DNA from 3 places in the Dickeya parazeae Ech586 genome. Region 3 is predicted to be linked to each of the others. Evidence: riboswitches for the same ligand, from Rfam matches in the RefSeq annotation. Region 3 holds a riboswitch; each other region holds the start of a gene.
What was found. Region 3 has a riboswitch for thiamine pyrophosphate ahead of thiB (thiamine ABC transporter substrate binding subunit). Riboswitches for the same ligand answer to the same signal wherever they lie in the genome.

Region 1 (7,615 bases), 660 kb from region 3:
GGCCTCCCGCACAACGATTTACCGTAACCTGAAAGGTCTCGGCAATGTGATTGCCTTGTCGGTTGCAAATCCCTGTATCGGCGAACAGGGTTGGGAATTCAGTACTCCGCAGGATGCTGGCGAACATGTCGCGCCGGTGCGCTATCTGCACCAGCTCTACACCGCCAGTGACGCGCATTACACCGGGAAAGTCTCGGTTCCGGTACTGTGGGACCGCAAAGAAGGTCGTATCGTCAATAACGAGTCGTCGGAAATCATCCGTCTGCTTAACCATGACTTTAACGATTTGACCGGTAACCGGCTGGATTTCTACCCACTGGATCTGCGAGTGGAAATCGACCGCTGGAACAGCCTGATTTACGACAACATCAATAACGGCGTGTATAAGACTGGCTTTGCCAAAACACAAGCGCACTACGATCAGGCGGTAACGAGCTTATTTGCAGCACTGGATACGGTGGAAGCGCACCTGGCACACCATCGCTATCTGGCGGGCGATACCCTGACCGAAGCGGACTGGCGACTGTTCGTGACGCTGGTGCGTTTTGATGCGGCTTACCACGGTGCCTTCAAATGCAACATCCGTCGACTGGAAGATTATCCGCACCTTTCCGGCTATCTGCGTGAGCTGTATCAATGGCCGGGGGTCAAAGACACCGTCAGGTTGGACGACATCAAAGCCGGTTACTACAGCATCCGCTGGCTCAACCCGACCGGTATTATTGCAAAAGGGCCGCTCGTGGACTTCGAACGCCCGCACCAGCGTGAATTGATTGGCCCCTCAGCCGGTATCCGCACAATCTAATCCTCGCTCACGGTCAGAGAAACGCTGGCCGTGAAGCATCATGCCCATCAATAGACGCACTTTCTATAAGCCGACTACTGATTTTTCCCGCCGTTGGCGTTAGAATCTGCCGCCTTTACTGTTCCCGCCCGGGAACAGCCTGACCTGTGATCAGACTTGAGAAAACACCATGTTTAAACCGGAATTACTCTCTCCGGCCGGTACGCTGAAAAATATGCGTTACGCCTTTGCTTATGGCGCTGATGCAATTTATGCCGGCCAGCCTCGCTACAGCCTGCGTGTGCGCAATAACGAATTCAACCACCAGACGCTGGCACAAGCCATCAATGAAGCCCATGCGCTGGGTAAAAAGTTTTATGTGGTGGTTAACATCGCGCCCCATAACGCCAAACTGAAAACCTTCCTGCGTGACCTGCAGCCGGTGGTCGACATGAACCCGGATGCGTTGATCATGTCTGATCCGGGGTTGATCATGCTGGTACGGGAAAACTTCCCCCAGATGCCTATCCACCTGTCGGTACAGGCCAACGCGGTCAACTGGGCGACGGTGAAGTTCTGGCAGCAAATGGGGCTCAGCCGGGTGATTTTGTCACGCGAACTGTCGCTGGAAGAGATTGAGGAAATCCGCCACCAGGTGCCGGAAATGGAGCTGGAAGTGTTCGTTCACGGCGCACTGTGTATGGCTTATTCCGGCCGCTGCCTGCTGTCTGGTTACATCAATAAGCGCGACCCGAATCAGGGCACCTGCACCAATGCCTGCCGCTGGGAATACAACGTGCAGGAAGGTAAAGAAGACGCGGTGGGCAACATCGTACATATTCACGAGCCGATTGCGGTTACCCAGATAGACAGCGCTCAGCCGCAACCCACGCTAGGCATTGGCGCACCGACCGATAAAGTCTTCATGCTGGAAGAAAAACAGCGCCCGGGCGAATACATGAGCGCGTTTGAAGACGAGCACGGCACCTACATCATGAACTCACGCGACCTGCGCGCCATTCAGCACGTAGAACGCCTGACCAACATGCAAGTCGCCTCGCTGAAAATCGAAGGCCGCACCAAGTCGTTCTATTACTGTGCCCGTACCGCACAGGTGTACCGCCGCGCTATCGACGATGCTGTCGCCGGTAAGCCGTTTGACCCAACGTTGCTGCAAACGCTGGAAGGCCTCGCGCACCGTGGTTACACCGAAGGCTTCCTGCGCCGCCACGTTCATGAGGATTACCAGAATTACGACTACGGTTACTCGGTGTCTGACCAGCAGCAGTTTGTCGGGGAGTTCACCGGCGAGCGGCGAGACGGTCTGGCGGAAGTGGCGGTCAAGAACAAATTCTCTCGCGGCGATAGCGTGGAAATGATGACGCCGGGCGGCAATGTCCAGTTCACTATCGATACCCTGCTCAATAAAAAAGGCCAGACGATCGAGGTGGCACCGGGTGACGGCCACACCGTGTATCTGCCCGTGCCGGACGATATCGACCTGGAATACGCGTTACTGCTACGCAACCTGTCGGGGACAACCACCCGTAACCCGCATGCAAAATAGCAAAAAAGTGACACTATCGTGCCAATTGTGACATTTTTTAGAATCAGATCACATCAATGGCCCAGGTGACTGGTTATTATTGCAGCGCTGAGAAAATACAAAACGAAAAATAAGCGTAGTAATGCTACTAGGAACCACCTCCTTGGCCAGCTCAATCTCCCTTGAGCTGGCTTTTTCTTTGCGCGCTATTCACGCTTGAGACGTGGGCTGTTCACCAGATAGAGCGTGATCACCAAAATCAGGATCGCCCCGGCATAGGTGAAGGTATCCGCCGGATTTTTATGGTCGACGATAATCAGCCGTACAATCGCGGTGATACCGATGTAGATGAAATAGCGCAGCGGGAAGTGATAGCCGGAGAGAAAATACTTCACGATCAGCGCCAAAAACTCAAAATAGAGGAAATAAATCACCAAGCTTTCGATCAGCATATACGACGACTCTTTTTCATTGCTGACCAGCAGTACCGTCGCCAAATGCCAGGTTTCCTTCGCCAGAAAAACCACCAGAATCACCGCCAGCACCAGCAGGCCGAAATTGAGTATCGTCTGTAATCCTCTGGCGATCATGATCGCACGCGCAGACCCCGCCATAAGCCTCTCCTCAACGCTAGATTCAGAGAAAATACGCCCCAAAAAAACAGCCCCTGAAGACCTGGGGGACGTCAGTGTCGCCATCTGGCAATAACCTGACGGAGATCACAAAACTACCGGGTCATCAGCGAGCTGTCTATGCAATATTTTTTACTACTTATCTGATTTTCTTATCGCTTTGATCAGACTGCCATCATTACCACCAGCGGTGAAAATGATGCACCGGACCGATGCCGTGACCGACCTCCAGCGAATCAGCCTGTTCCAGCGCGCCTTGCAGATAGGCCCGTGCGGCAGAGAGGGTATCGAGCCAGTTATCATAACGCGGTCGCAACGCCGCCAGCGCCGCCGACAGCGTGCAACCGGTGCCGTGTGTATGTCGGGTGTTCACACGCGGCGTGCTTGACCGAACGGGCTCAGCATGCGGCATGAACAACCAGTCAGGACTTTCCCGGTCGCTCAGGTGCCCGCCTTTCATCAGCACCGCCTGACACCCCATCGCCAATAGCGCTTCGCCTTGCTGACGCATCCCGTATTCATCGTCGGCAGGCGCGCACTGTAACAGCGCCGCCGCTTCAGGCAGGTTAGGCGTGATCAACGATACCCGCGGCAACAGCAACTGACGCACCGCCTCCACTGCCTCCGCCGCCAGTAGCGGATCACCGCTTTTGGCCAGCATCACCGTATCCAGCACCACATAGGGCACCGGGTAACGCAACAGCCGGTCTGCCACCGTTTCCACAATATCCGTCTGTGCCAGCATGCCGATTTTCGCGCTGTCAATGCGAACGTCGCTCAGTACCGAATCCAGTTGGGCACCGACAAACGTCGGTTCAATGCGGTAAACCGACTGCACGCCGCGGGTATTTTGTGCCACCAGCGCGGTAATCACACTGGTGCCGTATGCTCCCAGTGCCGAGAAGGTTTTCAGGTCAGCCTGAATACCGGCACCACCGCTCGGGTCAGTACCGGCGATCGTCAGCGCGTTGATACGTTTCATACCAGCGCCTCCCGCGTCAGGGTATAGAGCGCATCCAGAAACGCAGGAATAAAACTCCCTGGCCCCCGTGCCTGCGCCGCCGCCCGTTGCCCGCAATGAGACATCACCGCACAGGCGGCGGCCACATGACCGAGGCGGTCACCTTCCAGCGCACAGAAGCCTGCGACCACTGCCGACAGCGCGCACCCGGTGCCAACCACCCGGGTCATCAGCGGATCGCCGCCGGGTATCGCCAGCACCCGATCGCCGTCGGTCACATAATCCACCTCGCCGGTGACCACCACACAGGTAGCCCAGCGTTGTGCCAGTGCTATGGCGCAAGGCAAGGCAGCCAGCACATCGTTGCCGCTGTCCACGCCACGTCCGGCAGACTGCTCGCCTGCCAGCGCCATCACTTCGGAGGCGTTACCACGGATAGCCGTTGGCTTCATCGCCAGTAATTCAACGGCAAATTCAGTGCGAAAACGCAGGCCACCGACCGCGACCGGGTCCAGCACCCACGGTGTACCGGCGTTGACGGCGCTGGTTACCGCGGCGCGCATCGCCTGCGCGCGGTCAGCCTCAAGCGTCCCCAGATTAATCAGTACCCCATCGGCCAACGCACTAAACTGTGCCGCTTCACCGGCATCGACCACCATCGCGGGCGAAGCCCCTAACGCCAGCAACACATTGGCGGTAAACCCTTGCACCACCTCATTGGTGAGGCAATGCACCAACGGTGCGCGCAAACGGAAAGCATCGAGAGAGTCCGCGACAGACGCGGCAGGGAAAAGTACAGGTCGAGCGTTCATAAACCTCCCAACCGGCGTGGAAGAAGGCGGTACCGGTGGGATACCGTGACTTCCCTACGCTGGCATTATCCAGTTCAGGTAATACGGGTATTTCTCAGCCCCGCTTTTCATAAAGGGGCACCCCGAGTCAACGAACGCTATTATTGGGAGTATTGAGTAAAAAGGTCAATGGCAGGATGCCTGCCGTCATGGATAATCCGTATTCCCTCGATGACCGATGTGGCCCCCTTCGCACCAGCCCCACCTGGACTCACCGTAGCGCGATACGCCCCAAAAAAAGCGCCGAGGTGTTATTTAAGGAATTAATAATCTATTCTGTTTCCGTCGGCAAAGAGATACCTAACATTTTTCTGGCTAACACATTCCAGGCTAAAACATTTCGGCTCTTGTAGCCTTTGAAATTCACGAGAGCTAATTCATAAGATAATATGGGATTAGACACGGGAAGCGTCACTACCCCATCAATTTTCCTTGCACGGCACATACTTTCAGGCAATAACGTTATTCCGACCCCGGCAACAACCATAGCAATGATTAAATCAAGATGGTTACTACTACCAGCCACCTCTGGCTTTTTATTATAAACACCAAAAGCGCTATGAATAAGCTCATTAACCCTAAGATTTTCTGAGAAAAAAACGAACTTATGTTCAATCAGCTCAATAAAATCAACCTCTTCTTTATCTACAAGGGGATGATTTTCATTAACGAGTAACACCAACCGATCTGAGCCAAACTTTTGCAGTTCAAAGTTATTATCATCAAAAGGTAGCAGAACAGCAGCCGTCTCAATTTTACCAGACTGCATTGCATCGTAAATATTCGTTGTGCTTAATTCGAATATCTTAAGCTCGACCAGAGGATGGCATGAGCTGAATTCTTTAATGATGGCTGAAAAAAATGTTGAAGCGATGACTGGCGGCAATCCAATATTCAAATTCCCCGATAAGGGACCAGATTTCTCACGTAGAGCGTTATGCATAGATTCAAACTGAGACAAAATTATTTTTGCGTGATCAAAAATAATCATACCGTCATCAGTCAGTGTTAACCCACTTTGCTCACGTTTTATTAAGGTACAACCGAGTTCATCTTCCAGCCTGAGGATGCTGCGACTAATGGCGGATTGTGTAACAAACAATGACTTTGATGCTCTGTTAAAGCCATTACTTTGTACCACTTTTACAAAATAGCGTAAGGCACGTATATCCACGAAGACGCCCCTATTACATTATTGAATACCCCCTATGATAATAAACCATTTTCCACGCAAGGTAATCAAGCGTATTAGTAAAAAGGCTTAATGCTGAATTTAAAAACTTGATTAAGAGCAAAAGTGGAGATGAATATCATGAAAGAACAACTAACCGTAGTGGAATATGTGATTGAACGTCTGGCCGCGCTTGGGATAGAACACATCTTTGGGGTAGCCGGTGACTACGCATTCCCCATCGAAGACGCCGCTTGTAAAAGTGACAACCTGCAGTGGATTGGGAACTGTAATGAATTAAACGCTTCGTATGCTGCTGACGGCTATGCTCGCATAAAAGGAATGGCAGCCCTATCCACCACATTCGGTGTTGGGGAGCTGAGTGCTATCAATGGCGTCGCAGGTGCTTATGCTGAAAACTTAACGGTGTTCCATTTAGTGGGAATGCCTGCCAGTCATGTTCAACAATCATCCAGGCTGGTACACCATACTTTAGGTGATGGAAATTTCCTGCTTTTTTATGAGCTGGGCCAGCGTCTGGCATGCGCGCATGCCATTTTGACGCCTGAGAATTGTGTAGACGAAATGGAGCGGTTAATTCATGTTGCAATGAAAGAACATCGCCCGGTATACATCGGTTTGCCTTCTGATTATGCTGAGTCAGCCCTTATTTTTCCTGATGAAGAGAGAGTCATCACGCCTGATATCAGTGACCCGGCTTCACATGATGAAGCCATAGCAGCAATTGTTGGAAAATTAACTGAAAGTAAATCGGTCTGTGTATTACCGGGGATTATAACGTCAAGATTAGGGTTAACCCGTGATGTCAAAACGTTAATCAGCACCACAGGTTTTCCATTCGCCACCATGTTTATGGACAAGTCAGTAATTGAAGAGTCAGATCCACATTATATCGGTATGTATAATGGCAATCTCATGAACACAGACGTGAAGCAGTTTGTCGAAAACTGTGACTGCGTATTAATGATCGGCGCGACCCTAACAGATTTTAATACCGGATGTTTTACCTCCGCCCTCGAAAGAAAAAAAATTATCTCTATCGACTCTCATCAGGTAACAGTAGACGATAAAACATTTCACAACATCGCTATGAAAGATGTACTACAGGCCCTGATATCAATACTCCCTCATGCTGAAATTGCCACTCCAAAACCAGGCAGCCTTGGCAAGCCGGTATCCAATGCTGAAGGGAAGATAACCCCACAATATCTTTACCCACGGTTTGAGCGTTTTTTCAGAAAAAATGACATCATTTTCGCCGAAACGGGTACAGTTTCTATGGGGCTGGGTTTTGCGCTACTCCCTGAGGGAGCACAACTCCATAACCAGACCCTATGGGGATCAATAGGTTGGGCCACACCAGCCGCCTTTGGCGCTGGGATGGCGTTACCTGACCGCCGTACCCTATTAATTACCGGTGAAGGGGCTCACCAATTGACGGCACAAGAAATTAGTCAGTTTGGTCGCTTTGGTTTAAAACCCATTATATTTGTAATTAACAACGAGGGTTATCTTATTGAGCGTCTTTTGTGTAAAGACCCAGAAGCCATTTATAATGATTTACCTCAGTGGAGCTATGCACAACTCCCCAAAGTACTGGGGTGTAATGACTGGTTTTGCCGCAAAGTCAGTACATGTGACGAGTTAGA
Region 2 (7,615 bases), 1.0 Mb from region 3:
AGCATCGCTACGGTGCGAATCGACGTTTCGCTAATGGTCACCGCATGTTCCAGCGTTTCACCACTCAGACGCGAATGCAGTAATTCACTCAGCGCCACGCAAGCATCAATGGCCGGATAAACACCATAAATATCGTAATCATCCGGCGCGGGGATGGCGTCTTCCAGTTTTTCTAACTGGCTGTCGAAATTGACTTTGGCGTCTTTAACGACCTGCGTTTCCCATACCAAATCCAGTATGCGCCGGTAGAGTTGTGCATCCCCAAACCCGGTCTGCTGGCAGAACTCATGGTAGTTGGGGTACATACGTTCACAAAGGCAAGCCATAAAGGTGACATGCTGCCAGCTTGCCAGTTTTTCCAGACGCAAATGGATCGGGTTACGTAACATTGTTTATCTCAATAATAATGGGCGGCAGTGTAACGAAAATTACCACACTGCCATATACCTGAATTCCTAAAGTTTACTGCCCGGCATTATCCTACAGCCCGGCCTCACGTTGCCAGCGTTGAAACGCCGGACGGTTTGATGCCACCGCGTCCGCCCAACGGGTCGGTTCCGGCAGACGATACCCGTTCATGCAGCGCATGACCCACTGCAACGCGCTGTCCATACCGACACGATGACCAGTGGAGACGAACAACGGGTTGCAACGCACTTTGCTACGCCATACCCAGCCGATCTGCTCATTTTTATCCAGCAACGGCTGACGACTGCCCGCTGCGTCTGCCAGTGGCGAAAACTGCCCGCACAATCGGCGCTTGGCAACACCGATCGTCGGCACGTTAACCAGCAAACCAAAATGGCTGGCAACCCCCAGACGGCGAGGATGAGACACGCCATGTCCATCGACAAACAGCAAATCCGGCCGGTGTTGTAATTGTTCCCATGCCGCCATCAGCGCCGGATACTCACGAAACGACAAAAAACCGGGGATGTAAGGCATCACCGTCGGAATGCGCGCAATCTGGTATTCAACCAGTTGTAGCGATGGATAAGCCAGCACCGCCACCGCCGCACGGGTTACCGCGCCTTCCTGCTCAAAACCGACATCCGCACCGGCAATCAGCGTCGGTTGTTCAAAAGGGACATCATCGTGACGAACGACCAACGCCGCTTTGTCACATTGCTCGGCGCGCAATGCTGGTATATCCATCAGGCGATGTCCTGATGATACGGTGCGGATAAACGGTGTACCGCTTCAACGAAAACACCAGCGTGCTCCGGCGGCACATCCTGATGGATACCGTGCCCCAGGTTAAACACATGGCCATTACCCGTGCCAAACCCAGCCAGAATAGCGGCGACTTCCTGCTCAATACGGGCTGGCGGTGCATACAGCATCGACGGGTCCATGTTGCCCTGTAGCGCAACCCGGTCTCCCACGCGACGCCGCGCGTCGGCAATATCCGTCGTCCAGTCGAGCCCCAGCGCGTCACAACCGGTATCCGCCATCGCTTCCAGCCACTGACCGCCACCTTTGGTAAACAACGTCACCGGTACACGACGACCATCATGTTCACGCTGCAAGCCATCGACAATTTTATGCATGTAGTGTAGCGAAAATTCACGGTAAGCCGGGCCACTGAGTGCGCCACCCCAGGTATCAAAAATCATCACCGCCTGCGCCCCGGCTCGAATCTGGGCATTCAGGTAAAGCGTGACGCTATCCGCCAGCTTATCCAGCAGCAAATGCAGCGTATGCGGCTCGGCAAACATCATTTTTTTGATGACGGTAAAGGCTTTGCTGCTACCGCCTTCAACCATATACGTCGCCAGCGTCCATGGGCTGCCGGAAAAACCGATTAGCGGTACCGCGCCAGCCAGATTGCGGCGAATAGTCCGTACCGCGTTCATCACGTAACCCAGTTCAAGTTCCGGGTCCGGTATCGGCAATTTTTCCACATCGGCATGGCAGGTCACCGGTGAGGTAAAGCGCGGCCCTTCCCCTGCTTCAAAATAGAGCCCCAATCCCATCGCATCCGGCACGGTGAGAATATCGGAAAACAGGATAGCGGCATCAAGGTTGTAACGTCGCAGCGGCTGTAACGTCACTTCACAGGCCAGTTCGGCATTTTTGCACAGCGACATAAAATCACCGGCTTGCGAGCGAGTCGCACGGTACTCAGGCAGGTAACGCCCTGCCTGACGCATCATCCATACCGGAGTCACATCCACAGGCTGGCGCAACAGCGCACGCAAATAGCGATCATTTTTCAGATCAGTCATGGTCTTTTCCTTGTAACGCCTGCGTGCAGGCATGATTGTCGCTGGCGATGGCCGATCACTGATCAGCTTCGCGGCACAGTACGACCGTGTCTTCAATCAAACGCCGGGCTACCGTACCCGGTGGCGGCAATTCCGGCAAGCGGTCATAACGAAACCAGTTAGCATCCCGCAGTTCAGACGGGTCATGCTTCAGTTCTCCCCCGTCATAATCGGCCATGAACGCCATCATCAACGAATGCGGGAACGGCCACGGTTGTGAACTGACATAACGCAGGTTTTTGACGCGGACATTGCTCTCTTCCATCACTTCCCGCGCCACCGCCTGTTCCAGCGTTTCCCCCACTTCAACGAAACCGGCCAGTGTGGTGTACATATTGCCTTTGTGGCGTAAATGCTGCGCCAGCAGAATGTTGTCGTGATGGCGGATAGCCACAATCACACAAGGGGCGATTTGCGGATAGTAACGCTCTTTACAATGGTGACACAGGCAGGCCAGCTCAGTGGTACTGGCTGACATTTCATGGCCGCAGTAACCGCAAAATCGGTGCGAACGGTAGAATTCCGCCAGTTGCACCGCACGGCCCGCCAACTGGAACAACCCGGCATCCTGACTCAGCAGTTCGCGTACCGACCCCATGTCGCTCGCCTTCTCCTGTAGCACCAGCCATACCGGCTCCCCCAGCCATTCGCCCACCTGACGGGCAGAACGCTGTTGCAATTGCCACTGCGCTGCTGTTCCTTTCGGTAACTCACCCTGAGGCAGCCAGATCTGGTGGCGGTGATATACCACCCACCACCCGCTTTCTTCACCTTTCAGCGTCACTTCCATCTTTTTTATCGCCCCGCTTATTATCAGGCTGGTCTGTCAGGCAGCCCATTGGTGTTTTCATCGACCTTGTCAACATGACGACATTCCGTCAGGCATTATCCGGCGCGGGTGAAGCCTTGGCAATGCACATCCCCCCAGCGGATCACCAGACTTGGCTGATATTCGATCATTGACGCCGCCGCACCACAGCGCATAAAGTGGCTGTAGTATTGTCGTGGCTAATCGTTTTAATTGACCACGAGTTTTATGCCCCGCAAGGGGCCCTATCTTGTCGGAGTGCCCAACACGCCTGATGGCGCGTGGGCTGAGACCGTTAATTCGGGATCCGCGGAACCTGATCAGGCTAATACCTGCGAAGGGAACAAGAGTAATGATATCGCCCCCCAACATCCATTCAGGGGAGTGGCGCAACAGTCAGGGCAACATGCCTTCTGCCGTTGCCAGCCAGCATCCGGCGATTACTCCCTCCGAACTCCAGACAAGCAATTTTCCCATTAATGAACAGGAACTTGCTATGTCTACCGAATCCAAACTTCCCACGGAGCTGATGGCTTCCGAAGAAAAAACACCGTCCAGTCGTCGTGAACAACGTGCTGCCGCTCAACAGTTTATCGATACGCTGCGCGGCTCAACCTTCCCAAACTCACAGCGGATTTATTTGACCGGTTCACGCCCAGATATTCGCGTACCCATGCGGGAAATTCAGCTAAGCCCGACACTGCTGGGCGGTAGCCGCGACAACCCGCGCTATGAACCTAACGAAGCGGTGCCGGTTTATGATACCGCCGGTCCCTACGGCGACCCGGCCGTCACGCCAGATGTACACCGTGGGCTTGGCAGACTGCGGGCCGACTGGATTGCCGAACGCGACGACACGGAAACCTTATCGCACGTCAGTTCCGGTTTTACCCAACAACGGCTGGCAGATAGTGGTCTCGACCATCTGCGTTTTGAACACCTGCCACACCCCAGACGCGCCAAAGCGGGACGCCGTGTCACCCAGTTGCATTACGCCCGTCAGGGAGTCATCACGCCGGAGATGGAATTCATCGCCATCCGCGAAAATATGGGACGTGAGCGTATTCGCGGCGAAGTGCTGCGCCAGCAGCATCCGGGACACAGTTTCGGTGCGTTGCTGCCGGACGACATCACACCGGAATTCGTGCGTCAGGAAGTCGCGGCCGGGCGCGCGATTATCCCCGCCAACATTAATCACCCGGAATCGGAGCCGATGATCATCGGCCGTAATTTTCTGGTGAAGGTGAACGCCAATATCGGCAACTCTGCGGTGACCTCTTCGATTGAGGAAGAAGTCGAGAAACTGGTGTGGGCCACCCGCTGGGGTGCGGACACCGTGATGGACTTATCCACCGGGCGCTATATTCATGAAACCCGCGAGTGGATCCTGCGCAACAGCCCGGTGCCGATCGGCACAGTGCCTATCTATCAGGCGCTGGAAAAGGTCAACGGTATTGCGGAAAACCTCACCTGGGAACTGTTCCGCGACACCTTGCTGGAACAGGCCGAACAAGGGGTAGATTATTTCACCATTCATGCCGGAGTGTTGTTGCGCTATGTACCGATGACCGCCAAACGCCTGACGGGCATTGTGTCGCGCGGCGGCTCCATCATGGCGAAATGGTGCCTGTCGCACCATCAGGAAAATTTCCTCTACCAGCATTTCCGCGAAATTTGCGAAATCTGTAGTGCCTATGACGTCGCCCTGTCACTGGGTGATGGACTGCGCCCTGGCTCGATTCAGGACGCCAATGACGAAGCGCAGTTCGCCGAACTGCACACGCTGGGCGAGCTGACTAAAATCGCCTGGGAATACGACGTGCAGGTAATGATCGAAGGCCCCGGTCATGTCCCGATGCAGATGATCCGCCGTAACATGACCGAAGAGCTGGAACACTGCCATGAAGCGCCGTTCTACACGCTGGGCCCGCTCACCACGGATATCGCGCCGGGCTATGACCATTTCACGTCGGGTATCGGTGCGGCGATGATCGGCTGGTTCGGCTGCGCTATGCTGTGCTACGTCACCCCGAAAGAGCATTTAGGCCTACCGAACAAAAACGACGTCAAACAAGGGCTGATCGCCTACAAGATCGCCGCTCACGCCGCCGATCTGGCGAAGGGGCACCCCGGCGCGCAGATCCGCGATAACGCCATGTCCAAGGCTCGCTTTGAATTCCGCTGGGAAGACCAGTTCAATCTGGCGCTGGACCCGGAAACCGCTCGCGCCTACCACGATGAAACCCTGCCGCAGGAATCTGGCAAAGTCGCGCATTTCTGCTCGATGTGCGGGCCGAAATTCTGTTCGATGAAGATCACACAAGAAGTACGCGATTACGCCGCCCGTCAGGAAGCGCAACCGATCGACGTCGGCATGGCAAACATGTCCGCCGAATTCCGCGCCCGTGGTAGCGAGCTGTACCACACCGCCACCAGCCTGCCACAGGAGGAACGCTGATGACCCGCGCGTTTCCCGCCACCGACGCCCGGCTGGGGCTTTACCCGGTGGTCGATAGCGTAGCGTGGATTGAGCGCCTGCTGGATGCGGGGGTTCGCACTCTCCAGCTACGCATCAAAGACCAGCCAGCGGAGCAGGCCGAGCCGGATATCATCCGGGCGATTGCCCTTGGCCGTCAATATCAGGCCCGGCTGTTTATCAACGACTACTGGCAACTGGCCGTCAGGCATCAGGCATACGGCGTACACCTGGGTCAGGAGGATCTTGATACGGCCGATCTGGCGGCAATCCACGCCGCCGGGTTACGTTTGGGTGTCTCTACCCATGACGATGCTGAGCTGGCACGCGCCATCGCCCTGTCGCCGTCTTACATCGCGCTGGGCCATATTTTCCCGACCCAGACCAAAGCCATGCCATCCGCACCGCAAGGTCTGGTGGAGTTGGCCCGTCATATTCGCGCGTTGAACGGGCGCTTTCCCACCGTGGCTATCGGCGGTATCAGCATTGACCGGGTACCCGCCGTGCTGGAAACCGGGGTCGGCAGCATCGCCGTGGTCAGCGCCATCACTCAGGCCGCTGACTGGCGCGCCGCGACCGCGACGTTGCTGCGACTGATAGAAAGACGGGAGGCATAACATGCTCGATGATCAGGCATTTATGCGCTACAGCCGCCAGCTGTTGCTGGAGGATATCGGCCAGGAAGGGCAACAGAAACTGGCGGCCTCCCGCGTGTTGCTGGTCGGGCTGGGTGGGCTGGGCTCACCGGCAGCACTCTATCTGGCAGCAGCGGGGGTTGGCACTCTGCTGCTGGCAGACCACGACACCCTGCACATCTCTAATCTGCAACGGCAGATTCTTTACCGCCATGCAGACCTGTCACATCCCAAAGCCGTGCTGGCCCGCCACGCGCTGGAAGCGATTAATCCACTGGTGAAAACCGTCGCGCTGACCACCCGGCTTGAAGGAGAGTCGCTGGCAACCGCAGTGGCGCAAGCCGATCTGGTACTCGACTGCTGCGACAACATGACCACCCGTCACGCGGTCAACGCGGCCTGCGTCGCGGCGCAAAAACCGCTGATTAGCGCCAGTGCGGTAGGGTTCAGCGGCCAGTTGCTGGTACTGACACCCCCTTACCCACACGGCTGCTACGCCTGTCTCTACCCGGATGCGACGGAACCCCAACGCAACTGCCGCACCGCCGGTGTCCTTGGCCCGGTGGTCGGCGTAATGGGCACCTTGCAGGCACTGGAAGCGCTCAAACTGCTATGCGGATTACCCTCACCACTGGACGGCAAGTTACGGCTGTTCGATGCGCGCCAGCAGCAATGGACCACGCTGCAACTGGCGCGATCAGCGACCTGTCGGGTATGTGGAGAGCGGGCATGAAGATCCGGCTCAACGATGAGGTTATCGAACTGCACAGCGAGTTGACCGTCGCGCAACTGCTTGAGCAGTTGAACCGGCTACAACCCGGTACGGCGCTGGCCATCAATCACACCATCATCCCGCGTGATGCCTGGGCACATTCTGCCGTACGGGATGGTGATGACATTTTATTGTTTCAGGCAATCGCAGGAGGTTGAGATGCTGAAGATTGCAGATACAACGTTTACTTCCCGGTTATTAACCGGCACCGGAAAGTTTGCCGGTGCACAACTGATGCAGGATGCGCTGCGCGCCAGCGGCTCACAGCTGGTTACTCTGGCAATGAAACGGGTGGATTTAAGAGGCGGCAGCGATGCCATTCTGGCCCCGCTACGTGAACTGGGCGTGCACCTGCTGCCCAATACCTCAGGAGCCAAAACCGCTGAAGAAGCGGTATTCGCCGCCCGACTGGCGCGTGAAGCGCTGGGAACGCACTGGGTGAAGCTGGAAATCCACCCGGACATGAAATACCTGCTGCCGGACCCGGTGGAAACGCTGAAGGCCGCGGAACAACTGGTGAAAGACGGCTTTGTGGTACTGCCCTACTGCGGTGCCGACCCGGTACTGTGCAAGCGTCTGGAAGACATTGGTTGTGCCGCGGTGATGCCGCTCGGCGCCCCCATCGGCTCCAATCAAGGGCTGCAAACACGCGACTTT
Region 3 (7,615 bases):
CTTTACCGATAGCGCGATCGTCAAAACGGGCGCCCAGTACGATCAACAGATCAGACTGTTGCAGGATCATGTTGGTATAGCGGGCGGCATGCATACCCAGCATACCCAGTGACAGCGGGTGATCCACTGGCATTGCGCCCAGCGCCATCAGCGTCATGGTGGTGGGTAACCCAGCGCGTTCAGCCAGTTCGATGGCGTGTTGATGCGCATCTGCACTAATGATCCCACCACCCAGATACAGGATCGGGCGTTTGGCCTGATTGATCATCGCCGCCGCCGCGTTCAGAGCATGGGTATCGACAGCCGGAGCCGGGGACAGCGTGGCTGGTGCAGGCAGCTCTGCCAGTTCGATGGTCGCGGTTTGCACGTCTTTAGGGATGTCCACCCAGACCGGGCCAGGACGGCCGGATTGTGCCAGCCGAAAGGCGTCATTAATCACCTGCGGCAGTTCGCTGATATCGCGCACCAGATAGTTGTGCTTGGTCACCGGGATCGAGATGCCATAGGTGTCGACTTCCTGAAACGCGTCGGTACCGATCATGCTGGAAGGCACCTGACCGGTGATGCACACCAGTGGAATAGAATCGAGCTTGGCATCGGCGATGGCCGTCAGCAGGTTGGTGGCACCGGGCCCGCTGGAAGCCATACATACCGCGGCTTTACCGCTGGCGCGAGCCATCCCCTGAGCGATGAATCCGGCACCCTGTTCATGGCGGGCGAGTACATGGCGAATGATGTGGCTTTTTCCCAACGCATCGTACAACGGCAGCGCCGCGCCGCCCGGAATACCGCTTACTGTGGTGATGCCTTGCTGCTCCAGCAGACGGATAATCAGCTCAGCTCCTGTATAACGCATAGTCATATCCTTTATCAGAGCCGGTGTCAGGAGGAGCGGGGAGGGTGGACATAAAGAAACCCCGCTCGGCTTGCGCCGGCGGGGTTTGGGAATCTAGGTTTGATTCGGAACCCGTTACGGCGCGCTGCCGACCACGACCACCACGCGCACGACGACGACCGCGTCAAGCAGCGCGGCGTTGTTTAGTAGTGCGAAAGTAGAGGTGGTGTGTTTCACGGGTAACCTTAATGTTCGTTTTGGTTAATTTGCGCTCCCATATAACCATGAGCGCGGAAAAATAGACAAGGCTTCAACACAGCAAAACCACAGAAATGTGCTTAATGTCACATTTTAAATGGGGTGTTTGTCATCCCAGCCCCAGTATTTTCGCGGCCTGTGCATGCTGCGCCAGTTCGCTGGTCGGGCCATCGTGATAGATTCGGCCGTCTACCACCAGTATGCTGCGTGGCGCAATGCGTATGGCGTCTTCCAACTGGTGTGACACCATTAATAGCGTCAGGTGCCGTTCGCGGCAAATTTCATCCACCAGTGACAGCATTTCCTGACGCAGCGCCGGGTCGAGTGCGGAAAACGGTTCATCCAGCAGCAGGATTGGTTGCTGGCGAATCAGGCAACGCGCCAGTGCCGCCCGCTGGCGTTGCCCGCCAGACACCTGCGACGGCAGGCGTTCCAGCAGTGGCGAAAGCCCCATGCGGCCCGCGATATCACGTAGTGTTTGCTGCTGATCCGTACTTAATTTCAGGCCGGGATGCAGGCCAAGGGCGATATTCTGCGCCAGCGTCAGATGGGGGAACAGGTTGTTTTCCTGAAACAGGATCGACACCGGGCGTTTCGCCGGGGGCGTGGCAGCATGATCCTGCCCGTTAAGCTGTAACTGGCCGCTATCGGCTGACAGAAAGCCCGCTATCAGGCTCAGCAGGGTACTTTTCCCCGCGCCACTCGGGCCCAGAATGGCAAGGCGCTCGCCGGGTTGCACCTGTAAATCGAAGCGCATCGGCAAGTGTTGGTAGAGGTAGGTCAACTTATGAAGCGCTATCATGTAAGCCTGCCAGTTTCTCAATCAGGGTAAACAGCGTAAAGCACAGTACTAACAGTAGCAGCGCCGTTACCGCACCATCAGCGCTGCGATAAGCGCCAATCTGTTGATAAAGGTAAAACGGCAGGGTGCGAAACTGCTCGTTGCCAAATAGCGCGATGATGCCGAAATCACCCACCGATAATACACAAGCAAAGGCCAGCGCCTGTGCAATAGGCGCGCGTAGCGCCTTCAGTTCCACCACCCTGAGTCGATTCCAGCCACGAATATCCAGTGACTGACACAACAAGCTGTAACGTGCGGCGGCGTCCGTCATCGGGTTTTCCAGCACTTTCATCGCATAAGGAATGGCCAGCAGCGCATTGGTTAGCACCACCAGCCCGTAAGGGGAGGACGGTAGCCCGATAGTTCGATTGAATAGCAGGAAAAACCCCGACGCCAGCACAATGCCCGGCATCGCTAGAATCAGCATACCGCTCAGGTCGAGCCACTGGGCGGCTAACCGTTGCTGACGCAGTTTCAGTTCACGGCTGCTCCACAATAACATCAGGGTTAACGCTACGCTGAGCGCACCTGCCGCCAGCGCGACACGCAGTGAAGTCCAGAGCGTTTGCCATAGTGCAGGCTGGCGCAATACGTCCGGCAGCGAGCGATTTAGCCCATCAGCGAAGACGGCCAGTAGCGGTGGCAACAACAATAACAGCGCCGCTGTAATCAGTAGTGTATCGGTGACCCGGCTAAACAGGCTGTCCTGTGGGTCTCGCCAGCGCTGGCGGTTGCTGACGCCTACTGCCAATAACCGGCTTAGCCGTTGGCTGAGTAACACCAGCCCCAGACAACAGACCATCTGCAACAGCGCCAGCAGCGCGGCTCTGGCAGGGTCATAGTCAAAGTTTAACGCCTGATAAATAGCCAGTTCGATAGTCGTCGCCTGCGGACCACCGCCCAGCGCCAGCACGGTAGCAAAGCTGGCAAAGCACAGCATGAAAATCAGTGCCCCGGCGGGTAAGAGCTGGCGGCGTAGCCACGGCCACTCCACCAATCGGAAGAAGTACCAGCCGCGCAGGCCCAGTTGGGCTGCCAACTGGCGTTGTTCGGTCGCAATGCCTTCCAGCGCCTGCAAGAACAGCCGGGTTGCCAGCGGCAGATTAAAAAAGACATGAGCCAGCAGGATGCCCTGCAAGCCGTAAGGCGAAAACCGGTACTCGATGCCCACCTGCATCAGCAAACGTGCCAGCCAGCCTTCCCGGCCATAGACGCTGAGTATACCGAATACCGCCACCAGCACCGGCAGTACTAGCGTCATCGCGCACAACCGCAGCAGCAAACGGCGACCGGGAAAACGGCGGCGATACAACGCCCGCGCCAGAAATAGCGCGGGCAAGGTGGAAAGCAGTGCGGACAATGACGCTTGCCAAAAGCTGAAGCGAATGACATGCCACAGGTAGCTGTCATTCCACAGCGACAGCCAGGGGGCCGGGGGGGCGTCCAGCCACAGTGCGCCGAACGCCAGTGCCGCGGTAGCGATCAACAGAACCGTGGCCAGCAGCCCTGGCCACAGCCAGTCTGCGATCAGCGGCTGACGGCGCGCTGCCATGCCTGAACCCAATTCGCGCGCTGTTCCACGACCTGCTGCGGGGTAAACTCCAGCGCACTGGCTGGCAGCGTCAGGGTGTTGTAGCCCTCAGGCAGCTCGGTTTTGATCACCGGGTACATCCAGTTGGTGGTCGGAATGAGCTGTTGCACGGTGGGGCTTATCATAAATTGCAGGAAGCGTGCCGCCAGTTGCGGGTTTTTACTGCCAGCCAGTGAGGCGGCGACTTCGACCTGCATATAGTGGCCTTCGCTGAAATTGGCGGCGGCATAGCTGTCTTTTTTCTCAGCGATGAGATGGTAGGCCGGTGAGGTGGTGTAGCTCAGTACCAAATCGGCTTCACCTTTCAGGAACAGGCCGTAGGCTTCACTCCAGCCTTTGGTCACGGTAACGGTTTTCGCCGCCAGTTTCTGCCAGGCTTGTGGTGCTTTGTCGCCATACACTTTTTGCATCCACAACAGTAATCCCAGCCCCGGAGTGCTGGTCCGCGGATCTTCGTAGATCACTTTCCACGGCTGGTCGCTTTCCACCAGTTCATGCAGGCTTTTGGGCGGGTTTTTCAGTTTGTCTTTGTTATAGACGAAGGCGAAATAACCGTAGTCGAACGGCAGGAAGGTCGCGTTGTGCCAGCCACCGGGCACTGTCAGCGTGCTGGTGTTCACGCCATGCGGGGCGAACAGGCCGGTCTGTGCTGCGGCTTGTACCAGATTGTTATCCAACCCCAGTACCACATCCGCCGATGTATTGTTACCTTCCATTCGCAGGCGGTTGAGCAGGGCGACGCCATCTTCCAGCGCCACGAATTTCAGCTCACAGTCGCACTCTTTTTCAAACGCGGTTTTGACCGCCGGGCCGGGGCCCCACTCCGAGGCGAACGAGTCGTAGGTGTAGACCGTCAGGATGGGTTTGGCAAACACAGGGGCGGACAGCAATAACAGGCAGGACAATAATTTCTTTAACACTTTGCGCTCCAAATTGTTGAAGGCGGCAAAGGTCTTTGAGCAAGCAGAATGCAGTCTCAAATCCCTTCGCCGGTATTAACCGGATCAGGTTCGACGGGTATTTTCTCAGCGGCGCAAACGTACATGGTTGTTCGTGCATGACCCTTCGTACATGACGACTGGTACATGAATGTTGGGGCCGCACCCCGTTGAGAACGACACCATTGTAAAGTGTTTGTCACATCAGGAAAAGCGCCATGACGGGGAGCGGAGGGTCAGGTGGTGGGGGCGGGCGGTGCGAACCAGGCCGACTTGAAATCGAACCAACCCAGTGTGTTCATGTGCAGCCCTCGCATGTTGGCCTGCCCCTGCAACCGCAACCAGTGATGGAATAGTGGGTGAAGTTGCTGGTTACTGACCAGCGACTGGCTCCACTCTGCCAGCGACAGGGAACCCTGACGCCACTGGCGCGCGGTGCTATCCAACTCGTCTTCCCCCAAACAGTGTCGTAGCAACGGCAGTTCATACAGCATCGCGAACAGCGAAAACTCTAGCGGCAGATAGACGTTGGCGCTACCGAGCCAGATATCGCCGACATCGGTGCCCTGGCACCAGGCGTCGAATTCCAGGCTGCGTAGCGTCAGTGTGACGCCGTGTGATGCCAGCAGGCGGCTCATGATGTCGCTTATCACCGCGTACTCAGGGTGGTCACGGTAGTAAGTGAGCGTGAGGTGGGTCAGACCGGCCGGTTTTTCCCGGACCGCACGCGGCGGGCTGTGATGCCAGCGCGGTAGCAAGCCATAGGCAGGGGACCAGTCACTCTGGTATGGGCTGTCGGCCAGGGCAAGCATCGCTACCGGGCTTAATACCTGACACAGCCAGTGGCGGACCTCCGGGTCTGTCATTGGCGCAGAACGGCGGTCAAACAGCAGGAAATAACAGCCTTCTTCGAGCCGATTCTCCAGTTCATTGTCGGTGGTGTCATCACCTTGCAGCGTGACGGTACAGGCGGGGATAGTCGGGGCGTCAGGCAGCACCCAGATACTGACCTCATCAATCAGCGCCCGGTAGCCGAAGTAATCGTCAAACGCGGCGATTTTTAGCTGATTGGGGGAATTGCGCACCACCTTATAGGGCCCGGTGCCCACCGGTTGACGCATAAAATCCGGCAGCGTTGGCCATTCTTGCGGCAGGATCATCGCCGGTACGCTGCCGAGCAACCACGGTAGCCAGTCGTCCGGCATGCTGAGCCGGATATCCAGCACGAACGGCGTCGGTGACGAGATGTCGGCTAAATGGGAAAACAGCGGCAGCGACGTTAACCGGGATAACGAGGCGATCACGTCTTCCATCGTCAGTTCCCGACCGTGGTGGAAACGAATAGCCGGGCGCAAGTAGAAACGCCAGTGCAAGGGTGACAACGCCTGCCAGTGGTGCGCGATATCCGGTAACAGTTCCCCATTTTCCTCATTTAGGCTGGTCAGCCCGTTGAAAATCTGGCGGGCGATATGGGTTTCCGAGCGCCGTAACGCACTGCCGGGCAACAGGTTATGCATTGGGCGGTAATAGAGGATGCGCAGCAGGTGGCGCCCTTGTCGTACGCTGCGACCAAGGTGTGACATCAGCATCTGGCGTACGGTTTCCTTGTCACCCACCAGTTGTACCAACTGGTCGATGCGGTCCTGCTCCAGCAAGTCTTCGGCCCGCTGCTGTTGCAGGGTTAACCCGGTGTAGAGAAAACTGAGACGCGAGCGTTTACCACGCCCGGCTTCTGCCTGCCAGGTGAGCCAGCCTTGCTGTTGCATGGCGTTGAGTAGCGAGCGGACATGGCGACGGGAACAACTGAGCAACACGGCCAGTTCCTGCAGCGTAGTGTCAGTATCCTGACCTTGCAGGCATTGCCATAACCGAATGAACTGTTGTTGCAGGCGTGGGGAGGACATAAAAGGGGAACTCCACGACTCAAGGTCATCAATATATTTTTCCCTATATTACGCGGATACTGAGTATCAGTGAATGGTTCTGTACGCGAACCGTCGTGAAGGGGAGGCTATATGTACCGGTTATTCCGCTTTTATCGTCGCTGGCTTTGCCGAGGCTGTCGGCGGGGATGGGGTGTACTCACCGCTCCACAGCGAATGGCATTGCTGTTACAGGTTACGCAGTGGCAGATCCAGGATATGGACGAGGAAGAGTATCGCCGCTGGCTGTAATGCCGGTGGCTATCGAATGAGAGTGAGAACGGTGGCGGGAAACTGCCACAGTGTTCTGAGTAATGGTGCTGTTCACCAGCCAGCGGAGTGCTCCGCTGGCTTTTTTTATGGCAGGTTTTATGGTGGCGCGTTATTCCACCGGTTTCAGCCGGGCGACAAAGTGGCGCAATACCGGCGGCTCATAGGTGAATGTCAGACCTTTGATGCTGCTGGCCCTTTCTTTCAGTGCAATCAGCGAGTCGGCGATATAGTCCATGTGATCGTTGGTATACACCCGGCGCGGAATGGTCAGACGCAGCAGTTCCAGCGGCGATGGTTTCTGTTCGCCGGTGTCCGGGTCACGCCCCAGCAGCAATGAACCGATTTCCACACTGCGGATGCCCGCTTCCAGATACAGCTCGTTATTCAGCGCCTGTGCCGGGAACTGTTCCGCCGGGATATGCGGCAGCAGTTTTTTCGCATCGACAAATACCGCATGTCCGCCCACCGGGTATTGAATCGGAATCCCACCGGCACGCAGGCGCTCGCCGAGATAGGTCACCTGGCCGATACGATAGGTCAGGTAGTCTTCGTTCATACCTTCTTCCAGACCGATAGCCAACGCTTCCATGTCGCGCCCGGCCAGCCCGCCGTAGGTCACGAAGCCTTCCATCGGTACACAGCGGATGCGTACCTCGTTGAACAGATCTTCGTCGCTGCGAAAACAGCACAGTCCGCCGATGTTCACCATCGGATCCTTCTTCGCCGACATGGTGAGCATATCGCCGTACTGGTACATCTCATGGACGATCGCTTTGATCGAGCGGTTCTCATAACCGGCTTCACGTTGCTTGATAAACCAGGCGTTTTCGCAAAACCGGGCGGAGTCGATCACGACCGGGATCCCGTGTTGCTGCGCGATGCGATACACCTCGCGCATATTGCCCATTGAAATCGGCTGGCCGCCGGAGCTGTTGCAGGTGACGGTGGTGATGA

Region 1: linked by a shared signal. The riboswitch ahead of thiM (hydroxyethylthiazole kinase) and the one ahead of thiB (thiamine ABC transporter substrate binding subunit) in region 3 are both predicted to bind thiamine pyrophosphate.
Region 2: linked by a shared signal. The riboswitch ahead of thiC (phosphomethylpyrimidine synthase ThiC) and the one ahead of thiB (thiamine ABC transporter substrate binding subunit) in region 3 are both predicted to bind thiamine pyrophosphate.

Annotation. Positions count from the first base shown of each region.
Region 1 is NC_013592.1:3,396,330-3,403,944, forward strand. It holds gene DD586_RS14865 (glutathione S-transferase family protein) at 1-805, shown strand, start outside; gene trhP (prephenate-dependent tRNA uridine(34) hydroxylase TrhP) at 975-2,351, shown strand; gene psiE (phosphate-starvation-inducible protein PsiE) at 2,537-2,944, opposite strand; gene thiD (bifunctional hydroxymethylpyrimidine kinase/phosphomethylpyrimidine kinase) at 3,141-3,944, opposite strand; gene thiM (hydroxyethylthiazole kinase) at 3,941-4,735, opposite strand; TPP riboswitch at 4,770-4,870, opposite strand; gene DD586_RS14890 (LysR family transcriptional regulator) at 5,046-5,948, opposite strand; gene DD586_RS14895 (alpha-keto acid decarboxylase family protein) at 6,087-7,615, shown strand, end outside.
Region 2 is NC_013592.1:263,921-271,535, reverse strand. It holds gene DD586_RS01210 (YjaG family protein) at 1-389, opposite strand, end outside; gene nfi (deoxyribonuclease V) at 481-1,155, opposite strand; gene hemE (uroporphyrinogen decarboxylase) at 1,155-2,228, opposite strand; gene nudC (NAD(+) diphosphatase) at 2,284-3,057, opposite strand; TPP riboswitch at 3,320-3,435, shown strand; gene thiC (phosphomethylpyrimidine synthase ThiC) at 3,572-5,533, shown strand; gene thiE (thiamine phosphate synthase) at 5,533-6,168, shown strand; gene DD586_RS01180 (HesA/MoeB/ThiF family protein) at 6,170-6,919, shown strand; gene thiS (sulfur carrier protein ThiS) at 6,916-7,116, shown strand; gene thiG (thiazole synthase) at 7,118-7,615, shown strand, end outside.
Region 3 is NC_013592.1:4,060,642-4,068,256, reverse strand. It holds gene ilvB (acetolactate synthase large subunit) at 1-856, opposite strand, end outside; gene DD586_RS22060 (ilvB operon leader peptide IvbL) at 971-1,072, opposite strand; gene thiQ (thiamine ABC transporter ATP-binding protein ThiQ) at 1,203-1,895, opposite strand; gene thiP (thiamine/thiamine pyrophosphate ABC transporter permease ThiP) at 1,879-3,489, opposite strand; gene thiB (thiamine ABC transporter substrate binding subunit) at 3,465-4,448, opposite strand; TPP riboswitch at 4,492-4,646, opposite strand; gene sgrR (HTH-type transcriptional regulator SgrR) at 4,703-6,370, opposite strand; gene sgrT (glucose uptake inhibitor SgrT) at 6,482-6,640, shown strand; gene tnaA (tryptophanase) at 6,771-7,615, opposite strand, start outside.